3 regions of the Dactylosporangium sp. NPDC049742 genome follow, and region 1 is predicted to be linked to each of the others. Evidence: riboswitches for the same ligand, from Rfam matches in the RefSeq annotation. Region 1 holds a riboswitch; each other region holds the start of a gene.

Region 1 (9,966 bases):
GCCGAAGCCGCCGCCGCCGTGCGCGACGACGCTGTAGTGGCAGGACGTCGGCAGGTCGAACAGGTTCGCCGTCGAGCGCACGTGCCGCGGGAGGCGCTCCAGGTCGGTCAGCGCGAGCCGCTTCACGAAGACCGGCGTGCCGGCGACGTCCAGCAGGGCCGAGGCGCCACCGACGCCGACGCCGAGCGCCTCGGCGTTGTCGACGAGCTCGGCGAGCCTGGCGTCGCTGAGCAGGGCCAGCTCCGTCGAGACCGCGCCGAACCTGCTCAGCCGGGACATGGCGGAAGCCTAGCCCGTGCGCGGCGCCGGCAGGGGGCGGCGCCGGTGCTCCGTACGATGCGCGCATGGGCAACGACGGCACAGCGGGACGCTCCTACCGCAAGGCCGCGGTGCGGCGGGCGGAGATCCTGTCCCAGGCCATCGCGCTGTTCGCGGAGCGGGGCGTGGACGCGTCGTTGCGCGCGATCGGTGCGGCGATCGGGGTGTCGCACGCGGCGCTGCGGTACTACTTCTCGTCGCGCGACGAGCTGCTGGTCGAGGTGTACCGGGCGCACGAGCAGGTCGAGCACGGCGGCGCGCCGCAGGACGGGGTGTCGGCGGTCCGGCTGATGGAGCGCAGCGCGGAGCGCAACCGCACGATCCCGGGCCTGGTCGAGCTGTACGCCACGCTGACCACGGACGCCCTGCAGGCGGGGCAGCACCCGCTCACCCACGAGTTCGTGCGGGACCGTTTCCGGCTGCTGCGCTCGCACCTCGCCGAGCGGGTCCGCGCCGGCCAGCGCGCCGGCGCGATCGCCGCGGACATCGATCCCGACGACGCGGCGGCGCTGGTCATCGCGGCGTCCGACGGGCTGCAGCTGCAGTGGCTGCTCGATCCCGAGGCGGTGGACGTACGGCGCGCGCTGGCCCTGCTCGAGCGGCTGCTGCCATCGCCGCCGGGCACTTGACCACAGATTCTTCCATTGGAAGAATTCGGCGAGCCGCTGCCCCCCGCAGCGCGATGCGGAGGCGCAGCCGATGGTCCTTCCCGAGCAGGTCGAGCCGGCGGATCCGGCGCTCGACAAGCCCACGGCGCACGCGTCGGCGCTGCGGCTGACCCTCGCCTCACCGCTCTACCGGGGCGCCACGCTCGCGGTGTTCCTGTCCGCGCTCGGCTTCTCCGCCGCCGCCCCGCAGATCGCGACGTTCCTGGTCAACGACCTGCACGCCTCCCTCACCGCGGCCGGGCTGTTCTACCTGACGAACCTGGCCGCGCCCGTGGCCGGGTTCCTGGTCGGCCGGCGGTCCGACCGCACCGGACGCCGACTCGGGCTGTTCCGCATCTGCGCCGCCGCCGGGTTCGTGGGCTGGATCGGCATCGCGTACTCCACCGAACTGTGGATGCCCTACGTCATCAGCGCCGTCGTCGGCGGGTTCGGCGGCGCCGCGACGTCGCAGCTCTTCGCCGCCGTCCACGACGAGCTCAAGGCGCACCCCGGCCCGAACAACGACGGGGTGGTCGCCGTCGTGCGGATGGCCCTGACCGGCGGCTGGGTCATCGGCCCGGTGGCCGGGTCGTTCCTGGCGGCGCAGACGTCGCTGCGCACCATGCTGGTCGCCACGGCAGTCTGCACGCTCGCCCAGATCGTGCCGCTCGGCGCGCTCCGGACAGCACCGCCGGCACCGGACGGGGCCGGCGACGCACCGGGGGCCGGCCATCGCGGCCCCGGCCTGCGGGCGATGCTGCCGCTGCTGGCGTTCACCGGCCTCTACGTTCTCGTGTACGCCGGCGAGCCGGTCAAGTACGCGTACCTGCCGCTGTACATGAACGACCAGCTGCACTTCCCGGCCGGCCTCAGCGGCGCGGTCATCGGCATCCAGCCGCTGGTCGAGATCGTGCTGATGCCCGTCGCCGTGGTCGTGGCCCGCCGGACCGGCATGATGGAGCTGATGGTCCTCGGCGCCGGGTTCGGGGTCGCCGCCAACGTCTGCTTCGCCGTCACCGGCAACGCCGCCGGGCTGTTCGCCGGGCAGGTCCTCATGGGCGGCGTGTGGGGCGTCTTCGCCACGCTCGGCATCATCGTCGCCCAGCGGCTCCTGCCGACCGCCGTCGCCACCGCGTCCGCGATCTTCATGAGCTCCACCGCGCTCGCCTCCGCCCTCGGCGGTGCGGCCGGTGGCACCGGCGCCGCCGCCATCGGGCTCCCGCGGGTGTTCCTCATCCCGGCCGCCCTCGCCCTGCTGGCCGTCTTCGGCCTGGCCGTCATGGCCCGCTCCACCGACCGCCACCGGTGAGACGCCGGGCAGGTCAGTCTTGTGTCTACGTTAAGTGTGGCTTAGATCGAGCGCTGGCAGTGTGGTCCGGCGTTACGTTTGGGCCGGCCTGCCGGACATCGCCCGCCCCGCCGGGGTGGCCGGGCAGCCACCGCCGAGTTGTCGGTCGCGCGGGCACGATGCGTGCGGCCGGCGAGCCGGGGAACCAACCGGGGCTTCCCCATGGGGTGAATCCGCGCCCGCCACACCGGGGCGCGGTAGGGCGCGCCTTCTTCTCGCCCGAATCCGTCAGCTAACCCGGTAGGCGGTCAGCGAAGAAGGACTGTGCCGTGTTCAACGGACGTACGACGCTCCGCGCCTCGGTCGTCGCGCTGGCGGTGGCGGCCATGATCGCCCCGGCCTGCGCCGCGCAGGCGGACCCGACGCCGCAGGAGCTCCAGGCCCAGATCGACAAGGGCAACCAAGAGGTCGAGCACGTCGTCGAGCTGTACAACAAGGTCAACGGCGACCTGGAGACCACCCAGGCGGCGATCACGAAGCTCCGGGCCGACATGGCGCCGCTGCAGGCGACCCTGGCGACGGCGCAGGACGACGCCTCGGCGCTCGCGGTCAACGCGTACAAGACCGGGGGCAACCTCGGCACCCTGTCGCTGATGCTGGGGGCGACGTCGACCGACACGCTCGCCGCCCGCGTCGGCACCCTCCAGCAGATCTCGCACAGCCAGCAGCGGGACCTGGCCGCGTACACGGCGGCGAAGGGCGCGCTCGACGCCGAGCAGCGGCGCCTGGACGAGACCCTCGCCGCGCAGAGCCAGCAGAAGACGGAGCTGGAGACCCGCCGCAAGAAGATCGAGGGTGACATCGCCCGCCTCGACGCGCTGCAGGCCAAGGCCGAGGCGGCCGCCGCGGCGGCGAAGGTCAAGACCACCACCCCGCCCCCGGCGACGACCCCGGCCAAGCCGCCGGCCGTGTCCGGCAACGCGGGCAAGGCGGTCAACTACGCCTGGGCTCAGCTCGGCAAGAAGTACGTGTGGGGCGCGGCCGGACCGAACACGTTCGACTGCTCGGGCCTGACCATGATGGCGTGGAAGGCGGCCGGCGTGACGCTGCCGCACAACGCCGCGGAGCAGTGGTCGAAGGTGCGCCACATCTCCCGCAGCCAGCTCGCCCCCGGCGACCTGGTGTTCTACAACGGCCTCGGGCACGTGGGCATCTACATCGGCAACAACCAGATCATCCACGCCCCGAACAGCCGCACGGTCGTCAAGGTCGCTCCCGTCGACATCGACACGCTGTACGGCTACGGCAGGGTCGCGTAGTCACGGACGGTAATCTGCCGGGCATGCGCATGTTGCATCTCGGGCTGCGGGTCACGGATCTGGAGCGCTCGCTCGCGTTCTACACCGCGGTCGGCTACGCCAAGGTCGGCCACGTCCCGGAGACCGGGTTCGGCAGCCTGACGATGCTGCAGCTGCCCGGCGACCCGTTCGTCAGCCTCGAGCTGGTGCACGACCCCGCCCGGCCGGTCGCCGACACCGGCGCCGTCAACCACCTCGTCGTCCAGGTCGGCGACCTCGGCACCACGGTCGCCGACCTGGCCGGCAGGGGCATCACGGCCGAGCCGCCGACCGACCACGGCGGGGGCATGGCCACGTCCTGGCTCACCGATCCCGACGGGTACCGCATCGAGCTCGTACAGTGGCCGCCCGGCCATCCGGAGGGCATGACCGCGGCCGACTTCGCCTGACCGCCGGCCTGTCCGTGCACCCACCACCCAACCGCACGGCCGCACGGCCGCACGGTCGCACAGTCGCACAGCGCGGCGGGTGGTGCGCGGAAACGGTTCGACAGGCGCGGTGACCGGCTGCCACGATCGGACGGTGATCACCGACGTCGACGCCGCGACCCGCTCGTTGCACGGGACGGCGCTGGGCGACGCGTTCGGCGAGACCTGGTTCTTCCGGCCCGCCGACCAGATGCGGTGGCAGATCGAGGAGCGGCTGGTGCCGCAGGGCCCGTGGCCGTGGACCGACGACATCGCGATGGCCGTCTCGCTGTACCGGACGCTGCGCGAGCACGGCCGGGTCGTGCAGGACGAGCTGGCCCGCCGGTTCGCCGACGCGTACGCCGCCGACCCGTACCGCAACTACGGCCCGTCCATGCACGGCGTGCTCCAGGCCATCGGCGACGGCGAGGCCTGGCAGACGGTCACGGCCGCCCAGTTCGACGGCCAGGGCTCGTGGGGCAACGGCGCCGCGATGCGCGTCGCCCCGCTCGGCGCCTGGTTCGCCGACGACCTCGACCTGGTCGTGGAGCAGGCGGCCCTGTCCGCGGCGGTCACCCACGCGCACCCCGAGGCGGCCGCCGGCGCGGTCGCCGTGGCCGTCGCGGCCGCCCTGGCGGCACGGCGGGTGCCCGCCGACGAGCTGCTGCCGCGGGTCGCCGACCGCACACCCGACAGCGAGGTCGCCGCCCGGCTCCGCCGGCTCTGCCGGCGACCGTTCGACCGGGAGCCGCGGTGGATCGCCGGCGAGGTCGGCTGCGGGACGCTGATCTCCGCCCCCGACACCGTGCCGTACGCGATCTGGTGCGCCGCCCGGCACCTGGACGACCTCGCCGAGGCGTTGTGGGCGACCGTCAGCGCCGGCGGCGACATGGACACGACCTGCGCCATCGCCGGCGGCATCGTCGCCGCCCGCACCGGCCTCGACGGCGTGCCCGCCGAGTGGGTCGACGCCCGCGAACCGCTCCCACCCATGTAGGGACACGACCGAGGAGTGACCGTGACCAGCACGCCAGACCCGCTGTCGGTACAGCAGCGGCAAGCCGTCATCGACGACTTCGTCGCGACCGTGTTCGACGGTGTGACCGACCCCGACGGCATGGTGGTGGCCGGATGGATGCGGGAGCTGCCCACCGACCTCCCGGACGACCCGGCCGACGCGCGGTCCGTCGCGCGGGCCGTCGCATGGCAGGAGCTCGCCGACCTGGTCGCCGGCACCGCGTTCCGGCGCAAGGTCCGCACGATGGTGCTGAGCGACCCGCGGCTGGAGTTCGGGTTGAACATCCGGCCGCTCGTCCTCGAGCACGCCGGCGGCGCCGTCGACCGCGGGGTCGCCGCCGGCTCGCCCGAGGCGCGCGCGATCGTGCACCGGATCGTCCCGGCCGACCTGCCCGCCGAGGAGAGGGCCGCGTTCGTCCGGTGGCTGGAGCTGGTCGCCGACCCCCGGGTCGAGCGCTACTGGCAGCTGCTCGCCGTCCTGCACGGCACCGACCCGGGACCGGCGGCCGTGCCGGCCTACGCCTGGCTGCTCGACGCGCTGCGGGCCGTCAGCCCAGCAGGTCGAGGGTCCGCCGGATGAGCAGCGCGGTCGCCTCGGGGTCGTAGGTCGGCAGGGAGCTGTCGGCGAAGTAGTGCTGGTCGCCCGGGTACAGGAACAGCTCGCCGTCCTTCGCCTGGGCGACCAGGTCGCGAGCGGCGTCGATGTCCCCCTCGCCGACGAAGAACGGGTCGGCGTCCATCCCGTGCACCTGGACCGGCACGTCGGCGGGCCAGGCGGCGCCGAACTCGGTGACCGGCACGCACGAGTAGCACAGCAGCGCGCCGCGGGCGCCGGGGCGGGTCTGCGCCAGCCGCTGGGCGGGCAGCACGCCGAGGGAGAAGCCGGCGTAGACGAGCTCGGCCGGCAGGTCCGCGACCGCCCGGGCGCCGCGGTCCAGGATCTCGCCGGGGAAGCCGAGCTCGGTGGCGTATGCCATGCCCGCCTCGATGCTGTCGAAGGTGCGCCCGTCGAACAGGTCGGGGGTGTGCACCGTGTGCCCGGCCCGGCGCAGCTCGTCGGCGAACGCGACGACGCCCGCCGTCAGTCCCTGTGCGTGGTGGAACAGGACAACCTCAGCCATACCCCCACCATATATGCGTTGCCACCCGGCCCACGGGTGGACGGGCAAGGGATGCGTCGGCGTCGAATGGTGTACTGGTCGTACCGACATCATGATCGATCGGCGTGAGGTGAGGAGCGGGGCATGCGGTGGTTCCGGCGCAAGGCGGCCGGCAGGGCTGTCCTGGTCGACCCGGCACGGCAGGAGGCGCTGCTGGCCGACGTCCGGCAGCGGTACGGGCCGCACGTGGCCGGCGGGTGGCAGCAGCAGGCGGCCTCGCTGGCGCAGGTGTTCGCCGGCGACGACGGGCTGTCGGTGGCGACCCGGATCGTGCACGACACGGCCGAGCACACGTACGCCGACGTGCAGGCGCAGGTCCGCGGGCACCGCGTGGACCGGCGCGACTACCGGGCGCTGTACCGGCAGATGGGGCCGCACCTGCGGTACCGCCTGACGGAGCTGCCGACGGGGCTGTTCCCGTACGTGCACCTGGCGGCGGCGCTGACGGCCGTCGAGGCCGACGCCAAGCGGGCCATGGTGCTGACCGACCCCAACCTGCTCCTGGTGCACACGCTGGAGCTGCTGGACCTCACCGTGTCCGGCTGGGAGTACGGCCGCGTCCCGGCCACCGCCGACGCCGCCCGGCTCGTGTCGCTGCTCATCGCCGCCGCGACCCGGATGCGCCTGACCGAGGACGACCCGCCGGCGCTGCCGCCGGGCATCCGCGAGGTGATGCGCAGCAACCGGAGCACGGACGTGTACGACCACGCCGGCACGCTCGTCGGCACCATCAACGTGGGCGCGGAGACCCGCCGGTCGTTCCTGATCTGACGGCGGTTTGACCTTGTCCCTGGGGCAGGGCACATCCTGGCGTGCGGCGGCGGGAGGCACCCGCCGGGAGCGGAGACGACCAGCATGCAGATCCAGCTGCGGGACGTGCCTGAGCTGCACGTGGTGACGCCGGCGACGAGGTCTTCGACGTCGCGTTCCCGGTGGCCTGACCCCCGTCACGCGGCTGCGGTGCCGCCCGGGCCCGGTGGCCCCGGGTCGTACTCCTCGTCGGTGACCTGCTCCAGCCACTCGACGGCCCGGCCGTCCCGGACGCCGGTGAGGGCGAGGTGGGTCATCGGCGACGCCGGCCCGGCGCCGTGCCAGTGCCTGACGCCGGGCGGGCACCAGACGACGTCGCCGGGGCGCAGCTCCTCGACGGGCCCGCCCTCCTGCTGGGTGCGGCCGACGCCGTCCGTGACGATCAGCCGCTGGCCGGCCGGGTGGGTGTGCCAGGCCGAGCGCGCACCGGGCTGAAACGTGACGTACGCGCCGCTGTATGGCGCCGTCTCCTCGGGCGTGAACAGCGGCTGGACGCGGACCTCGCCGGTGAAGTTCTCCGCCGGGCCGGGCGTGGACGGCTGCGAGCCGTAGCGGGTGATCATCGGCGGCGGGCCTCCGGCCGCAGGGACGGGCTGGCCCAGCCGTTGCCGGCGGGGTCGCCGCATGAGACGCCCGTCCGGCCGAGCGGTCGATGCTGCACGGTGAACTCCTTCCCGCGATGCCGGCGGACCGTTCACCGGCTACCCCGGCGGGCCCGATCCAATCGTGTGCGGTGCGGACGTCCGCCGCTCCGTATCGTGGGCGCCTTGAGCCTTCTCGACGCCATTCCGGGCGGTCTCGACGCGCCGGCGCGGAGGCGGGCGATCGCCCGGATCGCGCTGAGCATGAGCCAGCGGGAGTACCGGGACTGCACGCGCGCCTGGACGGCGGGGACGTCGACGAGCGGCACGACGGGCTGTTCGTCGCGGTCGTGCGGCGGGACGTCGCCGCGGTGGAGCGGGCGCTCGGCGACGGTGAGGTGCGGGGGCGGGCGCTGTCGGCGGCGATCCGCCTGCCGGTGTCCGACGCGACGCTGCGACGGCTGGCGTTGACCACGCCGTTCTCGACCAGGCGGCAGGTGTACGCGGTGCTGCGCCGCTCCGGACGGCGCGGGCTCGCCGGGTCGCTGCTGCCGGAGGTGCCCGAACGCGACCGGCCGCTGCTGCTGGCGGCCTGCGCCGCCGGGGTCGTCGAGCGGTGGCTGCCGGCGCTGCCGGTGACGATCGACGACCTGCGCCGGCTCGCCAGGACGGCGCCGGTCGCGGTCGCGCGGCGGCTCGCCGAGGACGGCGGCACGGATGGCCGGCGGCGCTGGTCGCCGGGGCGCGCCGACCTCGAGGCGGCGGTGCGGCGGGATCCGGTGGCGGCCGCGATCGTCGCGGCGGGGCTGCGCTGGCACGATCACGGCACCCCGGACGCCGTGGCCGCGCCGCGCTGCGGGCGGGCCAGTTCTGGTCGGTCGAGCCGCGGCCGCACGGGCCGGGCCGGCTGCCCCGCCGCGCCCGCCGGATCGTCCGCGCGCTGCCGGCTGCCGACCTGGCGGGGCTCGCCCGCCGCACCGACGGCGACGGCCGCGCCGCGCCGCTCGACGCGCTCCCTCCCGCCCGCCGGCGGACCGCCCTCGACGCATGGCCCCCGACGGCCAGGCGCTCACGACGGAGCTGTGCGTGCTGCCGTACGCCGACCGGGTGGCCGCGGCACGGGACCGCCTGGCGCGGCGCCCGGAGGATCCCGAGATGCTCGCGCTGCTGCCGTACGCGGAGGTGCGCGACCCGCTGCTCGCCCTGACCCGCAGCCACCGCGCCGAACAGCGGGAGGCGGGCTGGCCGGCCCTGCTGCGCAGCGCGACGCTCGACCCGGACCGGACCGCGTTCGCCGACGCGATCGGCCGCGCCGGCCGCGCCTGGACCGACCAGCACGACGTGCAGCAGAAGGTGCTGGACCGGCTCGCCGCGGCGCCCGCCCGCAGCGTGGACGCGGTGCCGGTGCCGCTCGTCGCCGCCGTCGCGCACGCCACGCTCACCCGCCCCGACGGCGCGCCCCGCTCCCGGCAGCACCTCGACGACTGGCTCGGCCGGACGCCGGCGGTCGCGCTCGACGCGGCGAACCGCCCGGATGCCGGCGCCGCGGCCGTCGACCGGGCCGCCGAGGTGTTCCTGCAGTACTCCCGCACCGTGCCCGGCCTCGGCCGGTGGTACGACGCGCCGCGCCTGCGCCCGCCCGTCCGCGCCGCCATGTCGTACATCGCCGGCCGCCGCGGACCTCGACGACCGGGCGCTGCTCGGGGTCGCCGCACAGCTCGGCCCCGACCTGGACGCGCTGCCGGGCCTGCGCGACCGGCTGCACGGCATCGTCCTTCGCGGTGCGGATGCGGAGTCGGTACGGGAGGCCGCGCGCCTCTGGGCCGGCGGCGCGCCCGCGGACCGGGCCGAACGGGTGCGGACGCTGCTGCGGCACGACCCGGCGCTCGCCCGCGAGCCGGAGATCGCCCGGCTGCTCACCACCCGGCACACGGACCTGCTCGACCTGCCGGAGGTGCGCTCGCTGCGCCCGCTCGTCCCGGCGACCCCGGCGGCGCTGCGGGCCTGGCGTCCGGCGCAGCGGCACTGGTACCGGCAGGCCGCCGCCGAGCAGGCCACCGACCCCGACGCCGAGCCGGCCGACCGGATCGCGGCGATCCGCGTGCTCGACGACCCGGACGTGCTCGCCGGGCTGGCCGGGGCGGACCAGGGCCGGATCGCGGTGGCCGCGCTGAGCGCGATGGCGCGCCTGCCGCACGGCTTCGCCCGCCTCGCCGGCCGCGTCGACGACCCGGTCGGCTACCGGGCCCGCGCCGCCGCCCGGGCGCTGCGCTCCGCCCTCGACACGGTCACCGAGACGGCCGCCGTGGAGCTGCTCGCCGCCACGCTGCGCAGCACGAAGGTCGCGTCGGCGAAGGAGTCCGCGCGTGCGCTCGGCGCG
Region 2 (9,966 bases), on a different contig from region 1:
AGCTCAGCTGGGCTTCGAGAGGCTCCTGCAGCTTCTGTGCCGCCGGGCTGAGCTGGGCGTCGTCCAGAGAGACGTGAAGTTCCTGCATGCCCGCGCGTTACCCATGTCGCTCGATTTTCACGCGCTGCGCGTCAGCAGCTGCATCGACCGGGGTGCGTTGCGCCGGGCGGGGTACGTCGAGCGGACCATCGCCAGCGCCCACGCCATCCGCGCCACGGCGGTGTCCGGGTGGTCGCCGAACTCGCCGGCGACCTGGGCCGCGCAGCCCTGGATGCCGACCCGCCGCAGCGTGGTCGCCACCGCGGTGCGGATCTCGTCGCTCCTGGGCGACTGGGAGCACTGCAGGTGGGAAACGAACAGTGCCTCGGCTCGTACCGCCTCGAATGTCGTGGTTGCCATCTCGACCCCTTGAAGGTGTGTTCCTGATAACACCAACGCTAGAAGCGAAGAGGGGGTTCAGGCTCCCGGATTTATGCCACGGTCGCAGAATTGTCACCCTACGTGTGCTGGTGCGGCGGGGTGGGTGCTGTGACAGGGTGATCCAGTGTCGTTGACCCCATCAGGTCCGGTCCGCCTGCACCGCGCCGCGCGCATCGAGGACGCCTTCCACGACGTGCTGGAGCGGCGGCTCCGGCTGCGCGGGTGGAAGGTCGCCGTCACCCCGTACACCGGCTACGGCGGCCCCGGCTGGGTCCGCGTCCTCGGCCGGGTCCTGCTGGCCCGCCTGGACCCGAAGCCCGGCAGGCGCCTCAAGAAGCTGCGCGGCTGGCGCTCGTTCACCGCCGTCTCCGTGGCCAACGCGCCCGTGCGGATCACGGCCGGGGGCCGTACCTGCGAGGTCCGCTGCGACCGTGGCGGCTTCATCGACACCGTCATCGAGGCCGACCTGGCCCCGGGCTGGGCGACGGTCACGCTGGAGAGCGAGGACAGCGCCCCGGTCGAGGCGCCGGTGAGGATCATCGACCCCTCCGTCCGCTTCGGCATCGTGTCCGACGTCGACGACACCGTCATGGTCACGACGCTGCCCCGGCCGCTGCTCGCCGCGTGGAACACGTTCGTCCTCGACGAGCACGCCCGGGCCTCCGTGCCGGGGATGGCCGTCCTGTACGAGCGGCTGGTCAACGCCAACCCCGGCGCTCCGGTCTTCTACCTCTCCACCGGCGCCTGGAACGTGGCGGCGACGCTCACCCGGTTCCTGTCCCGGCACCTGTACCCGGCGGGCCCGCTCCTGCTGACCGACTGGGGCCCGCAGCCCGACCGGTTCTTCCGCAGCGGCCAGGCGCACAAGCGGGCGTCGCTGGCGCGGCTCGCCTCGGAGTTCCCCGACATCCGGTGGCTGCTCGTCGGCGACGACGGCCAGCACGACCCCGAGATCTACGCGGAGTTCGTCGCCGAGCACCCCGACAGCGTCGCGGCCGTCGCGATCCGGCACCTCTCGCCGACCCAGGCCGTCCTCGCCGGCGGCTTCCCGACCCCGGTCGGCAGCACCCGCCGCCTGCCCTCCTCGGCGGACGCCGCGCAGCGCTGGCTGCGCGCCCCCGACGGCGCCGGCCTGTGGCGCCTGCTGCGCGACACGGAGCTGCTGTAGTTAGTAGCCATGGCTACTATTGCCATGTACTGTTTCTGGCATGAGTCCTACGCCCGGGTTCCTGGTCTGGCGGCTGTCCATGAAGTGGAAGGTCGCCGTGGACCGGGCGCTGGCGCCGCTGGGGCTCACGCACGCGCAGTATTCGCTGCTGGCCACCCTGTATGGCCTGCAGCACGACCCGCGCAGCGCCGAGCTGCCCAGCCAGCGGCGGCTCGCCGACCACACCGGCCTCGAGGCGCTGTACGTCTCGAAGCTCGCCCGGACCCTGGAGTCGGCCGGCCTGATCGACCGGCTCCCCGACCCCGCGGACACGCGCGCCGTGCAGCTGCGGCTCACCGACCGCGGCCGCTCGGTCAGCGCCGAGGCCGTCGGCATCGTCCGCGAGCTCATGGCGGAGCTGCTCGCGCCGCTGCCCGCCGATCGCCAGGCCGCGTTCGTCGCGGACCTGCAAGCCCTTCTTCTGGAAAGAGGTCCGTCATGACCACCCTCAACGGGCGCATCCTCGGCCAGGCCGAGCGCGCCACCCGCGCCGTCCTCGACCGCCTGCTCGCCCGCTCCGGCACCACGTTCGAGCAGTGGGTCGCCGTCAACCTCACCGCCGCCGGCCCGCTGACCCGCGCCGAGCTCCTCGCGCAGATGTCGGCCGGCCTCCGGACCGACCCCGCCGCCCACGTCGACGCGGCGTTCGGGGCCGGCCTGCTGACCGGCGACGTCGCCCTCACCGACCTGGGCCGTTCGCGGTACGAGGAGATCAGCGCCGGCATCAAGGCGCTCACCGTGCAGATTTATGGTGATTTATCGCCAGAGGACCTCGACACCGCCGGCCGGGTCCTGCTGCAGGTCACCGAGCGGGCCAACGCCCTGGTCTAGTTGCTCAGGGCCGCGGCGCGCGGGGCGCCGACCTTCGCGATGATGTCGGCCAGGACCTGCTCGGACTCGTCGTGCGGGACCTGGCAGGTGCCGGCCGCGAGGTGGCCGCCGCCGCCGTACTGCAGCATCACCGAGCCGATGTCGGTCGGTGACGTGCGGTCGAGGATCGACCTGCCCACCGCGAAGACGGTGTTGAGCTTCTGCTTGCCCCAGATCACGTGGATGGAGACCCGCGCCTCGGGGAACAGCGCGTACACCATGAACCGGTTGCCGGCGAAGATCACCTCCTCGTCCCGGAGGTCCACGACGACGACGTCGCCCTCCAGGTGACTCACCCGCCGCAGCTGGTCGACGAAGAGCTCCTGCTGCTCGCGGAACAGCTCCGCGCGCTCCGCCACGTCCGGCAGCGCCAGGATCTCCTCGACGTCCTGGTGGTCGATGCACGCGTCGATGAGCTGCATCATCAGCTGGTAGTTGGAGATCCGGAACTGCCGGAACCGGCCCAGCCCGGTGCGGCTGTCCATGAGGAAGTTCATCAGCGTCCAGCCGACCGGCTGCAGGATGTCGGTGATGTCGTACTGGGCGGAGTCCGCCTTGTCGACCGCTTCCATCAGCTCGTCGGACACGTTCGGGAACCGCGCGGCACCGCCGAAGTGGTCGTAGATGACGCGGGCCGCCGACGGGGCCTCCGCGTCGATGATGTGGTTGCTCCGGTCACCGGTGTTGCGCAGGGTCTCCGAGTGGTGGTGGTCGAAGACGAGGTGGGCGCCGGGCGCGTAGGGCAGGTTCGTCAGGATGTCGCCGGGTCCGATCTCGACCGCGCCGTCCTGGACGTCCTTCGGGTGCACGAACGTGATGTCGCCGATGAGGTCCAGGTGACGCAGCAGGACGGCGCACACCAGGCCGTCGAAGTCGCTGCGCGTCACGAGTCGGTGCTTCACTTCGGATCCCCTCACCCTGCGTCGGCCGGTCGACAGTTGCCCTATCGGCCGGCCGTACGCAGACGTGAGGTCTTGGCGGTGCTTACAGGAGCGAGAGGTGCACGTGGTTGGTGTGGTCGCTGGAGGGGTCTCCGCCCACGCCGCTGTAGTGGTGCCAGCCGACCGCGGGTGTCCACACCTGTTTGAACCAGATGACGTACATGACGCCTAGCCGGTCCGCGTTCTTCACGAAGTACGTCGCCAGGTTGGCCCCGTAGACCTTGTCCTCACCGGCGGCGACGCCACCGAAGCCCGACTTGGCCTGCACCGAGAAGTCGCACGCGCGGCCCTTCGGGTGCTCGTACGGCCCACTCGGCCGGTAGCAGGACACGAACCGCTTGAAGCCCGCCGCCTGCGCCTGCTGCATCGCGTGCAGCGTGCGCATCGTGATGCAGCCGCTGGTGGTCGGGTCGTTCTGCTTGCACGACTCCGAGGACCAGCCGCCGCTGGCGTTGCGCGGCGACGGCTGCGCGAGCGGCAGGTTGGCCGACACGAAGCCGTTGCTCGGCCCGCCCGCCTGGGCCAGGCCCTTCTCGGCTTCCTTCTTCTTCGCGGCCATGACGGCGACCTGCTCCTGCTGGAGCTTGACCTCGCCCTCGAGCGCCGTCTTCTGCGCCGCCTGGTCCCGCTTCAGCTGGTTGAGCTCGCGCAACAGGTTGTCGTTGTGGTGGGCGATCTCGTCGATCGAGCCGGCCCGCTCCGCGAAGCCGGTGGGGCTGCCGGAGTCCATCAGCGCCACGAACGTGGTGAGCGGCCCCGTCCGGTACGCGGCGACGGCGATCGCCGACACCTGCTCGGTGACCCTGGCGAGGTTGGCCTCGGTCTGGGCGAGCTTGGCGGTCAGGTCCGCCTGGTTCTTCACCGAGGCGTCGTACTTGTCCTTGGCCTCGATCCACGCGCGGGTGCTCTCGTCGAGGACCTGGGCGAGGGACGCGTTGGATCCCTCGTCGCCCGTGTCGTCTCCCGGCTCGGCGGCGGCCGGAGTGGCGGCCATCCCGAAGAGGACGGCGGCCGTCATCAGGACGGCGATGATCCGCCGACCGGGATGTCGTGATGACATCTGGCTCGTTGTTCCTTCCGTCGGCCGCCGACCGGGTTAGCTGACGGGTTCGGGACGGAACGACCCCTACCGCGGTTGCCCGCGGATTCACCCCACTGTGCGGTTGGGTCCCCGATTCGCCGGTGTCGAGCCGGCGATTGGGCGGCAGTCACGCCCGGCGCCGCGGGGGGCGGCGCCATGTCGGACGAGACCGACGGCCAGCCTACCCAGGGCGAACGGACCGCGCAGCGTACTGCCTGTCCGCCGCTGTGACGCACCTCTCGAAACCGCGCCGTCCAAGCAGGTCGCCTAAGCTTGGCGAAAGAATCTCGCGTGACGGAAATCACTCAACTGGCCTCACCCTGCCGGCAACGTTCTCGCCTGGGCGATTGTTCTACGCCACCCCGCGGTCACCCCGTGTCACCCCGGGTCACCTCGGAAAGGTGAGGTTAGGGGAACCGTAAAGATTCTTCATAAATCGATGTGATTGCTCCTGTACCGCGGTGGTGGCTGGTCGGATGGGGGCTCAGCGTCGATCTGAACGGAAGTGATCTGGTGTCCAGAGTGCGCCTGTGGGCGGGGCTCGCCGCGACCGCCGTCGTCGGTGGCGTCGTCGCCGTCTTCAACATGCTGCCGGCGTCGGCGGCCACCTGTGCCCCGGCGTGGCAGGCGTCGGCCGTGTACACCGGGGGTGCCACGGTGTCGCGGAACGGGCACAACTTCCTCGCCAAGTGGTGGACGCAGAACGAGGCGCCGCCCGGGAACACCGGCGTGTGGCAGGACCAGGGGTCGTGCGGCGGGAGCACGCCGCAGCCGCCGACGCAGACCGGGTCCGCGGGCGGGTGCAGCTTCCCGGCGTGGGTGCAGGGTCGCAACTACGTGACCGGGGACGTCGTGAAGTTCACCGACGGTAAGTACTACATCGCCGAGCACGACAACCCGGGGTACAGCCCGACGATCAGCACCTGGTACTGGGACCCGTACACCTGCAACGGCGGAGGGGGCGGCACGACGCCGCCGCCGAACCCGACCACGAACCCGCCGTCGAACGGGGCGTTCGTCGTCAGCGAGGCCCAGTTCAACCAGATGTTCCCGAACCGGAACCCCTTCTACACGTACAACGGCCTGGTCGCGGCGCTGAACGCCTACCCGGCGTTCGCGAAGACGGGATCGGACGCCCAGCGCAAGCAGGAGGCGGCGGCGTTCCTCGCGAACGTGAACCACGAGACCGGCGGCCTGGTGTACATCGTGGAGCAGAACACCGCGAACTACCCGCACTACTGCGACACGAGCCAGCCGTACGGCTGCCCCGCCGGGCAGGCCGCGTACTACGGCCGCGGGCCGATCCAGCTCAGCTGGAACTTCAACTACAAGGCCGCCGGTGACGCGCTCGGCATCGACCTGCTGCGCAACCCGAACCTGGTGCAGACCGACCCGGCCGTGGCGATGAAGACGGCGCTCTGGTACTGGAACACGCAGACCGGCCCGGGCACGATGACGCCGCACAACGCGATGGTCAACGGGGCCGGGTTCGGCGAGACGATCCGCAGCATCAACGGCAGCCTCGAGTGCGGCGGGCGCAACCCGGCGCAGGTGCAGAGCCGGGTCGCGGCGTACCAGCGCTTCGTCGGCATCCTCGGCGTGGGCGTCGGAGCGGGCTCGCTCAGCTGCTAGTCACCGAAGAACCAGGAGGGCGCCCCGGGGAGTGGGGCGCCCTTCTCTTTGTCCTGGCCGACGGTTACGGCAGGTGCTGGCGGTACTCCTGCAGCGCGCGGCGGGCGAAGACCTGCTGGAACGTGGCGACCCGCTCCGAGCGGCCGCGGCCGATGAAGCTGACGAACCAGTGCAGCACCGCGGTGACCCGGTTCTTGAAGCCGACCAGGTAGAGCAGGTGCACGGCGAGCCACATGAGCCAGCCGACGATCCCGGTGAAGTGCAGCTTGCCGACGCTCGCCACCGCCGAGAAGCGCGAGATCGTGGCCATGCTGCCCTTGTCGAAGTACTTGAACGGCTGACCGGTCGCCTCGCCGGCGAGCCGCTTCTTGATCTGGCCGGCGGCGTGGCGGCCGCTCTGGATCGCGACCTGCGCGACGCCCGGCAGCCGGTTGAGCGACATCATGTCGCCGATCGCGAAGATCTCCGGGTGGCCCGGCACGGTGCAGTCCGGCTCGACCTCCAGCCGTCCGGCCCGGTCGGTCGAGGCGCCCGTCGCCTTCGCCAGCTGCGTCGACAGCGACGGCGCGGCCACGCCCGCCGCCCAGATCTTCGTCATCGACTCGATCCGCTGCCGGCCGTTGCGCGTCTCGACCTCGATGCCGGTCTCGTCGACGCCGACGACCTTCGTGCCGAGCTCGACCTCGACGCCCATGGTGTGCAGCTGCCGCAGCGCCTTCGTCGACAGGTGGTCGCCGAAGCTCGACAGGACCGTGTCGAGCGCGTCGATCAGGATGATCCGCGCGTGCTTCGGGTCGATGTTGCGGTACTGCCCCGGCAGGTGCCGGTGGGCGAGCTCGGCGATCTGGCCGGCCATCTCGACGCCGGTCGGACCGGCGCCGACCACGACGAACGTCAGCCACCGCTCGATCGCGGCCGGGTCGGTCTCCAGCTCGGCGAGCTCGAACGCGCCGAAGATCCGCCCGCGCAGCTCCAGCGCGTCGTCGATGCTCTTCATGCCGGGCGCGTGCTCGGCGAACGCGTCGTTGCCGAAGTAGGACTGCGACGCGCCGGCGGCGACGATCAGCGAGTCGTACGGCACGGTGTAGCTCGTCCCGGGCGCGACCGCCGTGACGGTCCTCGCCTCCGGGTCGATCTCGGTGACGGTGCCGAGCAGCACCTTCGCGTTGTCCTGCCGCTTGAGGATCTCCCGGATCGGCGGCGCGATCTCACCCTCCGACAGGATGCCGGTCGCCACCTGGTACAGCAGCGGCTGGAACAGGTGGTAGGCGGTGCCGTTGATCAGGGTGACGTCGACCGGCGCGTTCTTGAGCGCCTTGGTGGCGAACAGTCCGCCGAAGCCGGCGCCGACGATCACGACGCGGTGGCGTCCTTGTGCACGCTCGTCCATCTGCATCTCCCGATTGGGGTGTGGATCGTGCAGATCAAGTACACCACTCCCAGCGGGTGACGGCCGTGTGTCCTCCATGACGTTTCACGGCCCTCCGTCAGGGAATCAATCCCCTCACGTAGGCCGCCTGGCCCGCGTGCTGGGTGTCGTCGTCGAGGACGCTGACCAGCCGCACCCCGAGCGTCACCGGCGGGTCCCACCGCTCGTCGACGATCTGGTCGAGATCCTCTTCCGTGAGCTTCTCCAGCCACGCGACGGTCCGCGCCGACACCGCCTCGAAGTATTCGATCAACACGTCGGCGCTTTCCGGCTGTACCGCCTGGACCTGCGCGGCCGTGTGGCCGTAGCCGGTGTCGTGCTGGTCCTGCCGCAACCCGAAGCGCGGGGCCCAGTCGCCGGTCACCCACAGCTGCTCGGCGCCGTTGATGCGCTCCGCGATGTGCTCGTCCTGGACCCGCGTCAGGTGCCAGACCAGCCACCCGACCGTGTTCGCGCCGGGCGCCGGCGCCCACCGCAGCTGCTCCGGGCTGAGCCCCTCGACCGCGGCCCTGACCAGATCGGGCAGTCGCCCGTACCCCTCGACGAGCAGTTCGTTCACCCGCACAGCAAGCTTCCCCTCGTGGCACGTTTCCGGGAGTTGACCTTCGACGAACGTCCGTAGTGTTCAGCACATCGCAAGAACGCAGCGAACACCACATAAACTTCCACAAAGGAGAACGACATGAGCGAGTACGGCGAGTTCGAGACCGGCGAGCAGCACGAGTCCCTCGACCAGCTGCACGAGGTCGACGCCAACGAGAGCAACTACGACTCGCAGTTCGGCGTCTACGAGCAGGACCACGCCTCGGCCGAGAACACCAGCTTCGACCAGGGCCACCACATGTCGTACACCGACCCGAGCGGCGCGCAGTACGAGGAGTCGGACTTCACCTCCTACGACCACTCCGCCGCCGAGACGGACCACGTGTTCGCCGCCGAGGGCTCCGAGTCGGCGTCCTCGAGCGAGTTCCACGAGCTCGAGGCCCTGCAGGCCCGCCTCGACGCCACGTTCGCCGAGGGCACGTTCGCCTCGAACTGAAGTTCTTCGTAAAAGGGGGCCCCTCCCGGGGCCCCCTTTTCGTATTCAGAACTTGGTCGGGACCAGCGCTGCGAGGGCGCTCACCACGAACGGGCTGATGATGACCAGTCCGCTGCGCAGCTCCCCGAACGTCGTCTGGTCGATGCCGAGCAGCTTCTCCAGCCTCGCCCGCTCCTCGGCCTTGTCCACCAGTTCACCCAGCGCGACATCCGTGAGCGGGAAGTTCCGGTCGACGAACAACGCGCACCGGCGGCGCAACGTCGTGCTCGCCGGCACGTACATGACGCCGACGACGAACGAGGCGACCGCCCCGGAGAACAGCACCGCCGACTTCGGCAGCTCCGCACCCCATCCCGTGGCCGCGCCGTTGACGAGCGTGACGAGCAGCACCAGGAACCCGAGCTGGTTGAGCAGCCGGCTCACCAGCCGCCGCAGGCTGAGCAGGGTGTTGAGCTGCTGCCCCGGCGAGCCCTCGATCCTGCGCCGGGCCACCCGGTGCACCGCGCCGAGCGTCGCCGCCGACGGCAGCGCCCCGCAGATCGCGATCGCCGACAGGGCCAGCCCGCGCCCTGTCAGTCCCTGCTCGCCGAGCACGAACGGCGTGGCCGCCACCAGGCCGACCGCCACCGCCACCGACGCGAGCACCAGGTGCAGCACGTGGAACAGCCGGACCCGGTGCACCGTCCCGAGGTCCCGCCACCGCGCCGCGCCGAACCCGAACGCCTCGCCGCTGGCCGCCCCGAGCACCGCCGCCAGCACCGCGAACAGCACCCACCGCGGCTCGTGCCCGTGCTCCGGGCTCGTCCACGCGATCCACGTCCCGAGCACCGCCCCGAGCAGCATCGCGAGCAGCCGCAGCTCCCCGGTGATCGTCTCCTCGGCATCCTCCAACACCGTCACGCTGGGACAGCCTTTCTGTAGGGTCTGTCCATGGTCACCGTCGCCCCGCTCACCACGGAAGACCGCGCAGCGTGGGAGGTCCTCTTCACCGGGTACAACACCTTCTACGAACGCGTCCTGCCCGCTGACCGCTTCGACACCGCGTGGGCCGGCTTCCAGGACGACACCCGCATCCACGCCCTCGGCGCCAAGCTCGACGGCCAGCTCGTCGGCATCGCGCACTTCCTCGTCCACGCGAGCACCACCACCGACGACGTCTGCTACCTGCAGGACCTCTTCACCGCCCCGTCAGCCCGCGGCCAGGGCGTCGCCCGCGCCCTCATCGCCGCCGTCGCCGACTGGGCCCGCGCCCGCCACTGCAACCGCGTCTACTGGTCCACCCACCACACCAACGCCACCGCCCGCCGCCTGTACGACCAGGTCGCCGTCAACCGCGGCTTCATCCTC
Region 3 (9,966 bases), on a different contig from region 1:
GCCCGCAAGCACGGCGCGGCCGTCACCGTCGTCGAGGTCGCCGACCTGCCCCTGCAGCGGGTCCTCGGCGACGAGGTCGCCACCGTCTTCGCCGACCTGCACCGCGCCAACGGCGTCGAGTTCCGCTTCGGCGCCTCCGTGGCGGAGTTCCGCGGCGCCGACGGCAAGCTGCGGTCGGTCGTGCTCGCCGACGGCACGGAGCTGCCCGCGGACGTCGCCGTCGTCGGGGTCGGCATCCAGCCCAACACCGAGCTCGCCGTCGACGCCGGCCTCGAGGTCGACAACGGCATCCTCGTCGACGCCGCCCTGCGCACCTCCGACCCCGACATCTACGCCGCCGGCGACGTCGTCAACCTCGACCACCCCGGCCTGCGCCGGCGCGTCCGCGTCGAGCACTGGGCCAACGCCCTCAACGGCGGCAAGGTCGCGGCGAAGTCCCTGCTCGGCGACGCCACCTACGACCGGGTGCCGTACTTCTACTCCGACCAGTTCGACCTCGGCATGGAGTACTCCGGCTTCGTCGCCCCCGGCGGCTACGACCGGGTCGTCTTCCGCGGCGGCACCTCGGTCGCGGACGGGTTCATCGCCTTCTGGGTCCAGGACGGCCGCGTCCTCGCCGGCATGAACGTCAACGTCTGGGACGTCACCGACGACATCCAGGCCCTCGTCCGCGCCGGCTGGGCCGGCACCGCCGTCGACCTGGTCCGCCTCGAGGATCCGAAGGTGCCGCTGGGCGAGCTGCTCGGCTGAGCCCGCGCTGGCTATCCTGCACGTATGTCTGAGCAGGTCAGGCTGGTCATCGCCGATGATCAGGCGATGATCCGGGCCGGCCTGCGGCTGGTCGTGGAGACCGCGGCCGCCGGATCGATCACCGTCGTCGGCGAGGCGTCCGACGGTGTGGAGGCGGTCGCGGCCGTCCAGCGGCTGCGGCCCGACGTGCTCGTGATGGACATCGCCATGCCGCGGCTGGACGGGTTGACCGCGGCCCGGGAGGTACTCGCCGGGCCGCGGCCGCCGAAGGTCGTGCTGCTCACCATGTTCGACACCGACGAGCACCTGCACGCGGCGCTGCGGCTCGGGGTCAGCGGGTTCCTGCTGAAGGTGTCACCGCCGGAGCAGCTCGTCGACGCGGTCAGGATCGCGGCGGCCGGCGACGCGCTCATCGACCCGGCAGTGACCACCCGGGTGATCGCGTCGTTCGCCGCCCGTCCCGAGCCCGTCGCGCCGCCCGCGCTGGACACGCTGACCGGGCGGGAGCGGGAGGTCCTCGAGCAGCTCGTCCGCGGGCTGTCCAACGCCGAGATCGGCGCCCGGCTGCTGATGGGGGAGGCGACGGTCCGCACCCACGTCGGCCGGATCTTCACCAAGCTCGGGCTGCGCGACCGGGTCCAGGCCGTGGTGTACGGCTACGAGGCGGGCCTCGTCCGCCCAGGCGAATGAACCTCGCTCCCAGGCTGCCGCGGCCGTCCTGGCTCGACGTCGTGCTGGCGCTCGCGGTCGCCGGTGCCGGTGTCGTCGAGGCGTTCGGGCGGGCCGGCGCCGGACCAGGGCAGGTGCACCGGCCGGGGCTCGTCGCCGCCGGGGCGTTGCTCGCCGGCGTGATCCTGCTGCCGCGCCGCCGCTTCCCGGTCGCGACCCTCGCCGCGCTGACGGCGCTGTCGGCCCTGTTCCGGTTCGCGGTCCTGGACGACGACTACCCGCTGACCGCCTGGCAGTTCTACTCCAACCTCATCCTCGTGCACACCGTCGGCAGCGCGGCGACAGGGCGGCGGGCCCGGGCCGCCGGCGCCGCCACCGTCCTCGCCGCCTACGCCCTGCTGCAGACGCTGCCGGGGCAGGACGTCGCGGAGGGGCTGATCGGCGCGATCTTCATGGGCGTCGCCTACGGCAGCGGTGTCCTGCTGCGGCGCCAGACGGACCGGGCGATCCGGATGGCGGAGCGGGCCGCGGTGGCCGCCGAGGAGGAGCGCACCCGCATCGCGCGGGAGCTGCACGACGTCATCTCCCATCACGTCAGCCTGATGACGCTGCAGGCCGGCGGGGTCCGGATGCTGCTGGCCGCCGACCCCGCCCGCGAACGGGAACGCGACCTGCTGCACAGCGTCGAGCGGGCCGGCCGCGACACGGTCGAGGAGCTGCGGATGCTGCTCGGCGTCCTGCGTGACGGGCGGGCGCCGGTCGGCCTCGACCAGCTCGACCGGCTCGCCGCGCCGCTGCGCGCCGCCGGCCTCGACGTCAGGATCGGGACCACAGGCAGGCCGCGACCGGTGCCGCCGGCGGTCGGGCTGGCCGCGTACCGCGTCGTGCAGGAGGCGCTGACGAACACGCTCAAGCACGCCGGGGCCGCGTCGGCGGACGTGACCGTCGGCTTCGCGCCGTCCGCGCTGACCGTCGAGATCAGCGACGACGGCACGCCGGCCGTGGCCGGCGCGGGGCACGGGCTCGCTGGGATGCGGGAGCGGGTCGCCCTGCACGGCGGCACCCTCCGCGCCGGGCCCGGCGCCGGCGGTTACACCGTCGCCGCGACGTTCCCGCTCGGATCCTGAGCCCACTCGGCGTCGGTCATCCGCAGCATCCGCACGCCGATCACGCCCGCGCCCGCGATGTAGAGCAGACTGCCGGCGATCATGCCGATCGGGTAGATCGGGCCGGTCAGCATCCCGGCCAGCATCGCCGGCGGTGCCCACCAGGGGACGCGCCGGTCGTACGCGAGCGCCAACCCCAGCAGGAGCACCCCGAGCAGACCGAGGAAGCCCGGCACCTGGAACCCCCACTGTGCCCCGCCGGCGGCGAAGGCGGCGTCGGCGAGGCGGTCGCCCGCCGCGGTGCCGAGGTCCGCCTCGAGCCGGGCGTAGAAGAAGTCACCGAGCATCAGCGCGGAGAAGTTGACGACGCCCAGCAGCGCGACGAGCCCGGCGATGTGCCCGAAGAGCACGGCGCGCCGGCGGACCAGGTGGATCATGCCGATGATGCCGGGCACGAGCAGGACCCAGCTCCAGTGCAGCAGCGCGGCGCTCACCGAGACCTGACCGGGGTGGCGCCCGTACGCGCCGTCGGCGGCGTCGCCGGCGCGCAGCGCGGGGTCGGTGAGCAGGCCCGCCACGTACACCAGCGGGGCGACGATCAGGCAGCCGCCGGCAAGGAGACGGCGAAGTTTGTGCGGCATAGCGACCTTTCAGACGGTTTCAGGTGACTCGACGGCATGTCGAGTCGGAACCGTAAGCCGGCCGCCGCGGCCCCGTCGTCAGCCGCAGCGATGACCCGGGTCCGCGCGGCGGCGGACCGCGCCCGCAATTGCTTAGGATCGGAGGCGTTGCGTCGATGTGAGGGCTGCAGGGTCGGCCGGATCGGGGTAGGCGAGCCGTGGATCGAGATCGGGACATGGCGATGGCCGCCATCCGTTCCGTCTACCGGATCACGGGGCGCATCAACACCGGCAGCACCGTCGTCGAGACGCTGAACCGGATCGCCGACGCCGTCGTCGAGCACGTCGGGTTCGGCGCCGCCGTGGTCAACTACCTGCATCCGGAGGGCGTGTACGAGGCGGTCGCGATCGCCGGGTCCGAGGAGGCGCGGGCGGAGCTGCTCGGCGTCCGGTACCCGGCGGCGGAGTTCGACGCGCACCTCGCCGCCGCCGACGAGTGGGGCCAGCTGCGGTTCCTGCCGCACGAGCGGCACAACGACGGCATCCAGTCCTGGATCCCCGCCGCCCCCGACGGCGCGGACGGCATCCCGGAGGAGGAGCGCTGGCACCCCCTCGACGCCCTGTTCGCGCCGCTGTGCGCGCCCGACGGCTCGCTCGTCGGCGTGCTCAGCGTCGACCTGCCCGCCGACGGCAGGCGGCCCGGCGCGTTCCAGCGCGAGCTGCTCGAGATGCTCGCCGCGCAGGCCGGCATCGCGATCAACAACGCCAACCTGGTCGAGGCGCTGCGCCGGGAGCGGCAGCACCTGGAGGCGAGCGAGGCCGCGTTCCGGCTCGCGTTCAACGGCGCCGGCACCGGCATGTGCATGATCGGCCTGGAGGGTGCCGACCTGACCCGCCTCGTCCGGGTCAACCCCGCGCTGTGCGAGCTGCTCGGGCGGGACGAGGACGTGCTCGTCTCGATGCGCTTCGGCGACTTCATCCACCCTGACGACTTCGAGCGCAGCCGGGAGGTGTTCGCCGGCGGTGCCGGCATGATCCGCGACTACGAGGTGCGCTGCGTCCGCGGCGACGGCGAGACGATCTGGATCTCCGCGACGATGTCGGTGGTCGCCGGGTCGCCCGCGTTCGCGATCACGCAGGTGCAGGACATCACCAGCCGCAAGGCCACCGAGGCCGACCTGGTCCGCAGGGCCTCCCGCGACCCGCTGACCGGGCTGGCCAACCGCGAGGCCGTCGCCGAGCCTCTCGCGGCCGCGATCCGGCGGGCCCGCACCGAGCAGGTGATCAGCGCGCTGTTCTTCTGCGACCTCGACGACTTCAAGATCGTCAACGACACCCTCGGCCACGAGGCCGGCGACGCGGTCCTCGTCGCCGTCGCGCAGCGCCTCCAGTCGCTGGTGCGGCCCACCGACACCGTCGCGCGCCTCGGCGGCGACGAGTTCGTCGTCCTCATGGGCAACGTCGCCGCCGGCGACCTCGGCGTGCTGGTGGACCGCCTCGAGCGCGCCGTCTGCGCACCCGTCACGCACCAGGGGCACATCATGCGGGTCAGGGTCAGCGTCGGTGTGGCCGTGATCGATGACACGGTCGAGGACGCGGGCGCCGCGCTGCGGGCCGCTGACCGCGCGATGTACCTGGTCAAGGGCGGTCGTCACGCCGGTGAGGTGACCAGGCGGGTGACGGCGTTCGGTGAGCGTTCGGGTGCTCAGGGTGGTATGCCGTTGCTGCGGTTGGCCCGGCCCGAGACGGCCCAGTAGTGTCGTTGCGTCCGCTCCGGTCGACCTGCACCGCATCGGTGCTGCCGGGCGGGCGCCGTCGAGTCGCGATCTTCGCGAGCCGGGGACCCATGCGCGTCCTCTGGGGTGCATCCGCGGCCTGGCCGCGGTAGGGCGAAACTTCCCGCCCGAACCCGTCAGCTAACCCGGTAGGCGGCACCGGAAGGAGTCTGCGTCGATGCCGGCCGCCCGCGCGCCCTCGTAACACCTCACCACTGGTTCCCCCCTTCCAGCATGCCGTCCTCAGGCGGCGTGCCGATGCCGCATGTCTTCTGCCTGCCAACGAAGGAAAACATCAGTAGTGAAGCCCATATTGAAGGTGTTGCCACGCCAGTTCCACCCGCGACATCGCCGGCTGGTGCCCGTGCTCGGCGCCAAGGCCGGCACCGTCTCGGTCGCCATCCTGTCCGCCACGCTGCTGGGCACCCTGCCGGCGGACTCGCCGGCGTCGATGTTCACCGGCTCCGCGTATGCCGAGTCAGCGGCCGCGGCCTGGTCCTGGCCGTCGCCGTCGTCCCTGTCCGCTTCGGGGCCGTCGGCCGCGCCCTCCGCCGGCGCGGCGCCGGCGCCCGCGACCGGGCCCCTGGCCGTCGCGGTGCCCGCCGCGCCCGCGCCGCCGGTGCCGCCGGTCGTCAGGCCCGTCGCCGGCCTCGACCAGCGGCAGATGGACAACGCCGCGATCATCGTCAAGCAGGGCCGGGCGCAGGGCATGCCCGACCGGGCCCTGGTCGTGGCGGTCGCGACCGCGATGCAGGAGAGCGACCTGTACAACGTCGCCAGCTCCGCCGTGCCCGCGTCCCTCGGGCTGCCGCACGACGGCACCTCGACCGACCACGACTCGGTCGGGCTCTTCCAGCAGCGGGCCAGCCAGGGCTGGGGGACCGTCGCCGAGCTGATGAACCCGGCCCACTCCGCGATGCTCTTCTACAACGCCCTCAACCGGGTCGAGGGCTGGCAGCGGATGAGCGTGACCGGCGCCGCCCAGGCGGTGCAGCGGTCGGCGTTCCCCGGCGCGTACCAGAAGCACGCCACCCGCGCGGAGCAGGTGGTCGCCGCCCTCTCCTGACGCGCACCCGCACCCGGCCGGCGCGCCTTCGGGGGAGCGCCGGTCAGGAGCGGGTCTGTGGATCGCCTTGTGGATCGCCGGTTGGGCGCGGGTTTTGTGGATCGCCGGCGGGGGTGCCGGTCAGGCCGGGTGGCGGGTCGCCCAGCGGGCCAGGGCGACGAGCTCGGCGACCGCGGCCGGCTCGGGGATCGCCAGGTCGAGGGCGACCAGGGCCTGCGCGAGGAGGTCGTCGGCCTGCTGGGCGCACCAGGAGCGGGCGCCGGAGCGTTCGACGACCTTCGCGGCGCGCTCCAGGTCGGCCTCGCTGAGGCGGCGGCCCTCGCGGTGCAGCAGGTCGGCCAGCTCGTCGGCGCCCGCGGCGAGGGCGGCGGCGACCGGCAGCGAGCGGCGGCGGCCGCGCAGGTCGGCGAACGCCGGGCGGCCCGTCACGGCCGGGTCGCCCCAGATGCCCTGCAGGTCCTCGGCGAACCGGACGGCCAGCCCGAGCCGCACGCCGAACAGCCGCAGCTGCTCCACCCGCGCCGCGTCGCCGCCGCCGGCGAGCGCGCCGAGGGCGCACGCGCAGCCGAAGAGGGCGCCGCTGCGCTGCTCGACCGCGGTGATGCACGCGCGGAGCAGGTCGTTGCCGGAGCGGTGCCGGGGCAGGGCGGCGTCCAGGGCCGTGTTGAGGTCGGTGTGCTGGCCGTGCAGGAGCTGCTGGACGGTGTCGCCGAGGATGCGGACGCCGGCCCGGTCGACGGACGCCGCACCGGACTGCCGGCGCGCGTCGGTGCACGGGTCGGGGGTGCCGTGCTGCTCGGTGAACCTGTCCCGGGTCGCCCGGTCCTGCCGCACCGGCTCCCTGGCGGGCGCAGCCGGCGCGGTGTCGGGGGTGGCGCGGCTGGCCTGGCGCAGCGGGCGCGGCACGCGTCTGGTCGGGTCGCCGGTCGCCGCCACGTCGAACGCGAGCGCCAGCATCGCCTGCCCGCCCAGCGTCGCCGGGTGCGGCCCCACCACGCTCCAGGCGGTCGGCCGGTGCAGGCGGGTCAGGTCGCCGTCGAACAGGTCCCGTTGCAGCCCCGACCAGTGGTGCACCAGCTCCACCGCGACGGCGCCCGACACCGCGTCGTGCGGGTCACCACCGACGGCGCCCGCGCAGACGAGGGTCAGTGCGGCGCGTGTACGGGCGGCGGGCGGATCCTCGTCGAGCCCGCCCAGCTGCAGCTCGGCCACCTCGCGCGACGGCTCCGGGAGCCGCCCGACGGCGGTGCGCAGCGGCGGCCCGACCAGCAGCTCCGCCCATGCGAGGACGTCGTCGACGGTGCGCAGCACGGTGACCATCAGCCGGAAACCCCCGGACGCGGGATCATCACCGGTAACGCACCACCCATCGGGCCAGGCATGGACAAGCGCCGATCTGATGTCGGCGCCGTGGACGGGTCAAGTATGCCGCCGGTGCCTGCCGGGCGTGCCCAAAACCACGATGGTGGGCGGGTCAGCGCATCGCCTGCAGCAGGGACGGATCCGGTGGCGACACGACTGCCGCCTGTCGGTGCCGGAGGGCCTCCCAGGCGGCCTTCGGCCCGGCCGCGACGTCCCTGGCCGTGTTGTACCAGATCGTCACCCGCTGGCATCCCTCGCAGAGGGCGGGCACCCCGTACGCGTCGACGCCCAGCCGCCGGCACAGCGTCACCGCACGGTGCAGGTGCAGCTCCTGGCTGACGAGAACGGCCTTCGTCACGCCGTACACGTCGCGGGCACGGCGGCACGTGTCATAGGTGTCGAGTCCGTGCGGGTCGACGACCATCCTGGCCGGATCGACGCCCTTGCCCGCCAGGTAGTCGCGCATGACCCGGACCTCATCTCCGGATCCGCCCTGCGCGTCACCGGAGATGAGCAGCGCCTTCACCTTGCCGGACGTGAGCAGTTGGGCGGCGACGTCGAGCCGCCCCTTGAGGAACGGCATCGGCTCCTGCCCGCCCGGCGCGACCTGGGCCCCGAACACGATCGCGACGCCCGCCTCCGGGGCCGTCGAGGCGGGACCGATCCGGCCGGCGGAGGCCGCTCGTACCCACACGGTCGGCGACAACACGATGACGGCGGCCGCGACGGTCCCCGTGAGCACGACCCTGAGCAGGATCCGGCGGCGCCGCTCCAGGCGGGTCTCGCGGCCGGCGGGGAGCGACTGCTTGTCGCGCGCCGCCCACCTGGCCCGCTCGACCTCGAACAGGAACCACGGCGGCACCGTGCCGTGCGTGCGCAGTGTCTCGCGCTCGTCCTCGCCGAGGTAGCCGGTGACGTGGTCGACGGCGAGCGAATACGCCGCCATCCGCGCCGCCCCACGCCCCTGGGACCGCAGCACCGCCCACGCGCCCAGCGTGGCGATCGTCAGCAGCCAGCCCCACGGCCCCAGCCGCCGGCTGCGCCGCCGCAACCGGTCCTGTACGGCCAGCCAGGCGACCCGCTCGTCCCGCAGTTTCGGCATGGCGGCAGCATCGCACGGTGATGTGCGCCCATGGTGCCCGTGTGGTGTTGGCCGTGTGAAGCCGTGGCTGTGTGGTTTTGCCCGGGTGAGGTCGTGGCTGTGTGGTTTTGCCCGGGTGAGGTCGTGGCCGGTGTGGTGTTGCCGGGGTGAGGTCGTAAATTGTCGTAGGCGCGAGGCAGGATGTAGGCCTCGGGTTGGGGAGGTGGCGTCGGGTGGCCGGCAAGATCAAGGACGAGGACATCGCCTTGGTACGGGAGCGCACCGCGATCGCGGATGTGATCTCCGAGCACGTGACGCTGAAGTCGGCCGGGGGCGGCAACCTGAAGGGGCTCTGCCCGTTCCACGACGAGAAGACCGCCTCGTTCAACGTCTCGCCCGCGCGCAACGTGTATTTCTGCCACGGCTGCGGCGCCGGTGGTGACGCCATCAAGTTCCTGATGGACCACGACCACCTGACGTTCGTCGAGTCGGTCGAGCGGCTCGCCGGCCGCGCCGGCCTGCAGCTGCAGTATGTGGAGGCGGGCAGCGCGCCGGTCCGCCAGACGGGCCAGAAGCAGCGGCTCATCGCCGCGCACGCCGAGGCGGCCCGCTTCTATGCCGAGCAGCTCGGCTCGCCCGGCGCCCGGCTGGCCCGCGAGTTCCTCGCGCAGCGTGGCTTCGGCCGCGAGGAGGCGGAGCGCTATGGCTGCGGCTTCGCGCCCGAGGGCTGGGACCCGCTGAGCAAGCACCTGCGGCTGAAGGGCTTCTCCGCGCAGGAGCTGATCACCGCCGGGCTGTCGAAGGAGGCCCGCTCGGGCAGCCTCATCGACCGGTTCCGCCGCCGCCTGCTGTGGCCGATCAAGGACATCTCCGGCGACGTGATCGGCTTCGGCGCACGGAAGCTGTTCGACGACGACGACGGCCCGAAGTACCTGAACACGCCCGAGACCCCGCTCTACAAGAAGTCCCACGTCCTGTACGGGGTGGACCAGGCCAAGCGCGAGATCGCCAAGCAGAGCAAGGTGGTCATCGTCGAGGGCTACACCGACGTGATGGCCTGCCACCTGTCCGACGTGCCCGTGGCGGTCGCCACCTGCGGCACCGCGTTCGGCGCCGACCACATCGCGGTCCTGCGCCGCCTGCTGCTCGACGCCGACGGCTACGGCGGCGAGATCATCTTCACCTTCGACGGCGACGCCGCCGGGCAGAAGGCCGCGCTGCGCGCCTTCGAGGACGACCAGCGGTTCGTCGCACAGACGTTCATCGCCGTCGGCCCCAACGGCATGGACCCGTGCGAGCTGCGCATGGCGAAGGGCCCCGTCGCCGTCCGCGACCTCGTCGCCGACCGGCAGCCACTGCTCGACTTCGCCCTCCGCTCCGTCATCCAGCGCTTCGACCTCGACACCGCCGAAGGCCGCGTCGGCGCCCTCAAGGCCACCGCCCCCCTGGTCGCGAAGATCAAGGACCGCACCCTGCGCCCCGAGTACGCCCGCAAGCTCGCCGGCGACCTGGGCATGGAGCTGGAGACGGTCCAGCG

The links. Region 1 has a riboswitch for cyclic di-AMP ahead of AB0J72_RS08500 (NlpC/P60 family protein). Riboswitches for the same ligand answer to the same signal wherever they lie in the genome.
Region 2: linked by a shared signal. The riboswitch ahead of AB0J72_RS00725 (hypothetical protein) and the one ahead of AB0J72_RS08500 (NlpC/P60 family protein) in region 1 are both predicted to bind cyclic di-AMP.
Region 3: linked by a shared signal. The riboswitch ahead of AB0J72_RS09475 (hypothetical protein) and the one ahead of AB0J72_RS08500 (NlpC/P60 family protein) in region 1 are both predicted to bind cyclic di-AMP.

The regions. Positions count from the first base shown of each region.
Region 1 covers NZ_JBFANF010000004.1:327,935-337,900, forward strand. The annotation lists gene AB0J72_RS08485 (serine/threonine protein phosphatase) at 1-279, opposite strand, end outside; gene AB0J72_RS08490 (helix-turn-helix domain-containing protein) at 345-947, shown strand; gene AB0J72_RS08495 (MFS transporter) at 1,018-2,274, shown strand; cyclic di-AMP (ydaO/yuaA leader) riboswitch at 2,396-2,575, shown strand; gene AB0J72_RS08500 (NlpC/P60 family protein) at 2,583-3,572, shown strand; gene AB0J72_RS08505 (VOC family protein) at 3,596-4,000, shown strand; gene AB0J72_RS08510 (ADP-ribosylglycohydrolase family protein) at 4,134-5,015, shown strand; gene AB0J72_RS08515 (hypothetical protein) at 5,037-5,615, shown strand; gene AB0J72_RS08520 (dienelactone hydrolase family protein) at 5,584-6,156, opposite strand; gene AB0J72_RS08525 (hypothetical protein) at 6,280-6,966, shown strand; gene AB0J72_RS08530 (cupin domain-containing protein) at 7,143-7,568, opposite strand; gene AB0J72_RS08535 (hypothetical protein) at 9,121-9,966, shown strand, end outside.
Region 2 covers NZ_JBFANF010000001.1:154,081-164,046, forward strand. The annotation lists gene AB0J72_RS00695 (hypothetical protein) at 1-88, opposite strand, end outside; gene AB0J72_RS00700 (hypothetical protein) at 118-399, opposite strand; gene AB0J72_RS00705 (phosphatase domain-containing protein) at 545-1,588, shown strand; gene AB0J72_RS00710 (MarR family transcriptional regulator) at 1,629-2,069, shown strand; gene AB0J72_RS00715 (hypothetical protein) at 2,066-2,458, shown strand; gene AB0J72_RS00720 (exopolyphosphatase) at 2,455-3,384, opposite strand; gene AB0J72_RS00725 (hypothetical protein) at 3,482-4,498, opposite strand; cyclic di-AMP (ydaO/yuaA leader) riboswitch at 4,508-4,644, opposite strand; gene AB0J72_RS00730 (glycoside hydrolase family 19 protein) at 5,033-6,151, shown strand; gene AB0J72_RS00735 (NAD(P)/FAD-dependent oxidoreductase) at 6,216-7,541, opposite strand; gene AB0J72_RS00740 (DinB family protein) at 7,639-8,145, opposite strand; gene AB0J72_RS00745 (hypothetical protein) at 8,263-8,619, shown strand; gene AB0J72_RS00750 (hypothetical protein) at 8,665-9,519, opposite strand; gene AB0J72_RS00755 (GNAT family N-acetyltransferase) at 9,550-9,966, shown strand, end outside.
Region 3 covers NZ_JBFANF010000005.1:188,365-198,330, reverse strand. The annotation lists gene AB0J72_RS09500 (FAD-dependent oxidoreductase) at 1-750, shown strand, start outside; gene AB0J72_RS09495 (response regulator transcription factor) at 775-1,440, shown strand; gene AB0J72_RS09490 (histidine kinase) at 1,437-2,546, shown strand; gene AB0J72_RS09485 (hypothetical protein) at 2,510-3,166, opposite strand; gene AB0J72_RS09480 (diguanylate cyclase) at 3,388-4,902, shown strand; cyclic di-AMP (ydaO/yuaA leader) riboswitch at 4,949-5,091, shown strand; gene AB0J72_RS09475 (hypothetical protein) at 5,243-5,986, shown strand; gene AB0J72_RS09470 (polyprenyl synthetase family protein) at 6,107-7,306, opposite strand; gene AB0J72_RS09465 (ElyC/SanA/YdcF family protein) at 7,461-8,450, opposite strand; gene dnaG (DNA primase) at 8,663-9,966, shown strand, end outside.